2 regions of the Arthrobacter sp. 05T444 genome follow, and region 2 is predicted to be linked to the other one. Evidence: riboswitches for the same ligand, from Rfam matches in the RefSeq annotation. Region 2 holds a riboswitch; the other holds the start of a gene.
The links. Region 2 has a riboswitch for glycine ahead of gcvP (aminomethyl-transferring glycine dehydrogenase). Riboswitches for the same ligand answer to the same signal wherever they lie in the genome.

Region 1 (2,394 bases), on a different contig from region 2:
CGACGGCGGCGTCCAGGGAAAAGGCGTCCGTCGCCTCAACGGCCGTGGCACCGAAGGCGCCGAGGACGTCCTCGACAATTGCCGCCGTCGTCGTTTCATCGGTGGAGATGCCCACGGTGTCCGCGTCGATGCTGCGGAGGTTGATGCCCTTGGCCTCGGCCGCGGCGATGATGTCCGCCGCCTTGCCCGGCACAGACACGCTGACGGTGTCGAAGAAGCTGGTGTGGAGGACGACCAGCCCGGCAGCCTTCAGCGAGGTGGCGAGGGTCCTGGCGTGGCGGTGAGCGGTTTCGGCAATCGCTTTCAGCCCGTCCGGACCGTGGTACACGGCGTACATCGAGGCGACGATGGCCAGCAGGGCCTGCGCGGTGCAGATGTTGGACGTCGCCTTTTCGCGGCGGATGTGCTGCTCACGGGTCTGCAGGGCCAGACGGTAGGCCGGAACTCCTGCAGAGTCCTTGGAGACGCCGACGAGGCGGCCCGGCATCGAGCGCTCGAGGCCTTTCTGGACTGCCATGTAGGCTGCGTGGGGTCCGCCGTAAAACAGAGGCACGCCGAGGCGCTGCGCCGAGCCGACGGCGATGTCCGCACCCTGCTCGCCCGGAGGGGTGATGAGCGTCAGTGAAAGGAGGTCCGCGGCAACCGTCACCAGTGCACCGCGCTCCTTGGCGGCAGCGATGACCTCGGAGTGGTCGAAGACGCGGCCGGAAACCCCGGGCTGCTGGAGGACAACGCCGTTAATGACGCCGTCAGGCAGTCCTTTGGAAAGGTCGGCGACCTCCACCTCAAAGCCGAGGGCCTCGGCGCGGCCCTTGACGATGGCGATGGTCTGCGGCAGGCAGTCGGCGTCGAGCACCGTCTTGCCGTCGTGGGCGGCCTTGTTCTTGTTGGCCCTGCGCATCATCAGCACGGCCTCGGCCACGGCGGTGGCTTCGTCCAGCAGCGAAGCGTTGGCGATGGGCAGCCCCACGAGGTCCTGCACCATGGTCTGGAAGTTCAGCAGCGCCTCGAGCCGGCCCTGGGAGATTTCCGGCTGGTACGGCGTGTAGGCCGTGTACCAGGCCGGGGCTTCGAGGATGTTGCGGCGGATCACCGGCGGGGTCACGGTGTCGTAGTAGCCCTGGCCGATCATCTGCACGGCCGTCTTGTTCTTCGCGGCAAGCTTGCGCAGCTCGGCGAGGGCTTCAACTTCGCTCAGGGCCGGGGCAAGCTCCAGCGGGGAGTCCTGCCGGATGTCTTTGGGAACTGCGGTATCAACCAGAGCATCAACGGTGTCGTAGCCGACAGCCTTGAGCATGGCGTCGACGTCGGCTTCACGGCGGGCGCCGATATGCCGGTCAACGAAGGACGTGGAGGCTGAATTGACAGTCAAGGGAACTCCATAACTAAGGCGGCGCAGGGTACGCCACATCGATCGGGTTCCTCCCCGCTCTGTATTGGACCTGAGAGTTTCCGCGTTGCTGTGGTTTGCGCACAGCCCCGCTTGCACCGTCGGTGAGCACAGCATGTCCTGATGTTTCGGGATGATCCCGGGACTCCAGACGGACAGCCTGCTACTTTCCAGAGTTGCCTTGCCGCGGCGGTACATGGGCCTGAGAGATTCCTGGGGAGGATTTGCTCCTACGGCGCCTGCTTGTACCTACTTGCAGAACTCTCCCGCCGCAGATCAAAGGCATATTCAGTTAGCGGTGACAACAGCCACAGAGGCTATTCTCCTATGTCCGGAACGCGTCCGCAAACTGTCTCGTAGCGGCCGGATGGTACTGCCGCCGGCGCTTTCAGCACCGGCCGGTCAGTCCCGGAGCCGCTCCAGCGCGGCAAGCAGGCTTTCGACGTCGGCGGCCGTCTCGGCAGCTGTCGCGGCCGGCCCGATCGACAACATCGCATTGAAATACAGGCCGTCCCCCATGTACAGGACCGCCTTCGCGAGCCCGGGCCCCACATCCTTGGCGATCTCATTGAGCCAGCGCTGCTGAATATGGGCGAAACGCCGCCGGGTCTCCTGATGGGCCACCTCTGCGAGCCGCGTTGCCGCCACAATGACGCGGTCCAGAGGGGTGTCTGCCCACACTGAGGATTTGATGAAGTAGGCGGCCGCACCTTCGGGTGCCGTGGCCATGGCCCGGGCATCGGCCTCGGCATGCTCGTCCAGGCGGTCCAGCAGGACCCCGATCAGGGCCTCCTTATTCGGGAAGTGGTAGAGCAGGCCCCCTTTGGAAACCCCAGCGCGCCCGGCCACGGCATCCAGGGTTGCTGCTCGCTCCCCTACTTCGATGAGGAGTGACTCAAAGGCGTCGAGGACGGCACTGCGCGCTACTGGTTTTCTGGCCATGGCTCCCATCATGCCTGTTCTGGTCATTCGCTTGATAACTATACCGTCCAGACGGTACAGTT
Region 2 (2,394 bases):
CCGCTGCTGGCCGAACAGCGCCAGGTGATTGCCGTTGAGGAGGAGGGCCATGGCCGCACCCAGCCGACCCGCCGCCCCCTCACCGCCGGGAACTCCGCCGGCGACATCCTCGCCGTTTTGGAGCAGCTCAACGTGGAAACCGTGGATGTGCTGGGATTCAGCGCCGGCGGCCACACCGCCATCGCGCTGGCACTAGGGCATCCCGCCGCGGTCCGGCGCCTCATCGCCGCCTCTACGTTTGTGAGCCGCGATGCCGTGCCGGACGAGTTCTGGGACGGCATGGCGAAGGCCACCCTGGACGACATGCCCGACACCTACAAGGATGCCGACCGCAGTCTCAATCCCGAACCGGGCCACCTGGAGCGACTCTTCGAACTGGACAGCCGGCGCATCCTGGACTTCGCCGGCTGGTCCGACGACGAGCTGCGCACCATCAAAGCCTCCACGCTGGTGGTGAGCGCAGACCGCGACGTTGCCACTGCCGAGCACGCCGCGAGGATTGCCAGCGTCATCCCGGGCGCCCGCCTGCTGGTCATCCCCGGTGGCCACGGCGATTACCTCGGGGAGCTGGCGGCCAGTGCCGGGGACCTCCGGACGATGCATGCCACAGTCCCGTTCCTGCTGCGGTTCCTCGACGACTGAGTCTTGTTGTAGGGGAGCGGCACCCAAAGCAAGCGGACGACGGCGGAACGTCCCGCCGTCGTCCGCTTTGCTGCCCTGCTGGCGGCTTTCTCGAGGCTGCAAAAGGACTCATTTGACGTATATTTTGCATCCAGGCCGGAGAGCAGATAATGTGTGAGCCGTGTCACCCACCAGTGGCACGGCTTATGATCTGCGGCGGGAGAGTCCTGCCGGTACGTTCAGCAGGCGCCGTAGGAGCAAATCCTCCCCAGGAATCTCTCAGGCCCACGTACCGCCGCGGCAAGGCAACTCTGGAAAGCAGTCCGGGAAACCGGGCTCACCGACGGTGCAAGTGGCGCCTGCTAACAGCAGGCAAAGCGGAAACTCTCAGGTCCAATACAGAGCGGGGAGGAACCCGAATCATCGTGGCACTCCAGTGCCACCTGAATTATGGAGTTCCTCACATGACGATCCAGTCGTCCCCGTCCACATTCGCAGACCGCCACATCGGCGCCCGCCGCCAAACAGACATCGACACCATGCTCAAGGCTGTCGGCTACGACAGCGTGGATGGCCTCGTCGACACTGCAGTCCCCGATTCCATCCGCCAGGAAAAGCCTCTCAGCCTGGACAGCGCCCTCAGCGAAGTTGAAGTGCTCGCCGGGCTGCGCAAGCTGGCTTCCAAGAATAAGACGGCCGTGCAGATGATCGGCCAGGGCTACTACGACACCGTCACGCCGCCGGTCATCCGCCGCAACATCCTCGAAGCCCCGGCCTGGTACACGGCCTACACGCCGTACCAGCCGGAAATCTCCCAGGGCCGGCTCGAGGCGCTGCTGAACTTCCAGACCATGGTCCAGGACTTGACGGCACTGCCGGTCGCCAACGCGTCCCTGCTGGACGAGGCCACCGCCGTCGCCGAAGCCGTGTTGCTGATGCGCCGCGCCAACAAGAACAAGACGGCCCGCGACGGCAAGACCGTTATCGACGCCGACTGCCTGCCGCAGACCATCGCCATCGTGCAGGGCCGCGCCGAAGCACTTGGTTTCGAGGTGGAGGTTGCCGACCTGTCCCAGGGCCTGCCCGACGGTGACATCAACGGGGTCGTACTCCAGCAGCCCGGGGTTTCCGGCCGGGTGTGGAACCAGTCCGGTGTGATTGCAGAGGCGAAGGAACGGGGCGCGCTGGTCACCGTGGCAGCCGACCTTCTGGCCCTGACGCTGATTACCCCTCCCGGTGAGCAGGGCGCCGACATCGCCGTCGGCTCCACGCAGCGACTGGGCGTCCCGCTGTTCTTCGGCGGCCCGCACGCGGCCTACATGGCGGTGCGCGAAGGCATGGAACGCACGCTGCCTGGCCGTATAGTCGGCGTCTCCAAGGACAACGCCGGCGTCCCCGCCTACCGCCTGGCCCTGCAGACGCGCGAGCAGCATATCCGCCGCGAAAAGGCCACCTCCAACATCTGCACCGCGCAGGCCCTGCTGGCCATCGTCTCCTCGATGTATGCCGTCTACCACGGCCCCGACGGCCTGAAGGCGATTGCCGAGACCGTCCACAACAACGCCAGGGCCCTCGCCGCCACGTTGAAGGTCGCTGGCCGGGAACTGGTCAGTGAATCCTTCTTCGACACCGTCACGGTCCGCGTGCCCGGCAAGGCCCGGAAGGTCATTACCGCTGCCGAGGCCCGGGGCATCAACCTGCGCTTTATCGATGCGGACACGGTTGGCGTGTCAGTCGATGAGACGACGACGGCGGAGGTCCTCTCCGCGGTGG

Region 1: it holds a riboswitch for glycine, as region 2 does, so the genes downstream of both, gcvP (aminomethyl-transferring glycine dehydrogenase) here and gcvP (aminomethyl-transferring glycine dehydrogenase) in region 2, are expected to answer to the same signal.

What each region holds. Positions count from the first base shown of each region.
Region 1 covers NZ_JBFTKK010000029.1:39,974-42,367, reverse strand. Annotated here, with positions in the region: gene gcvP (aminomethyl-transferring glycine dehydrogenase) at 1-1,372, opposite strand, end outside; glycine riboswitch at 1,571-1,669, opposite strand; gene AC1DD3_RS20200 (TetR/AcrR family transcriptional regulator) at 1,793-2,332, opposite strand.
Region 2 covers NZ_JBFTKK010000042.1:5,108-7,501, reverse strand. Annotated here, with positions in the region: gene AC1DD3_RS21785 (alpha/beta fold hydrolase) at 1-642, shown strand, start outside; glycine riboswitch at 829-926, shown strand; glycine riboswitch at 928-1,033, shown strand; gene gcvP (aminomethyl-transferring glycine dehydrogenase) at 1,086-2,394, shown strand, end outside.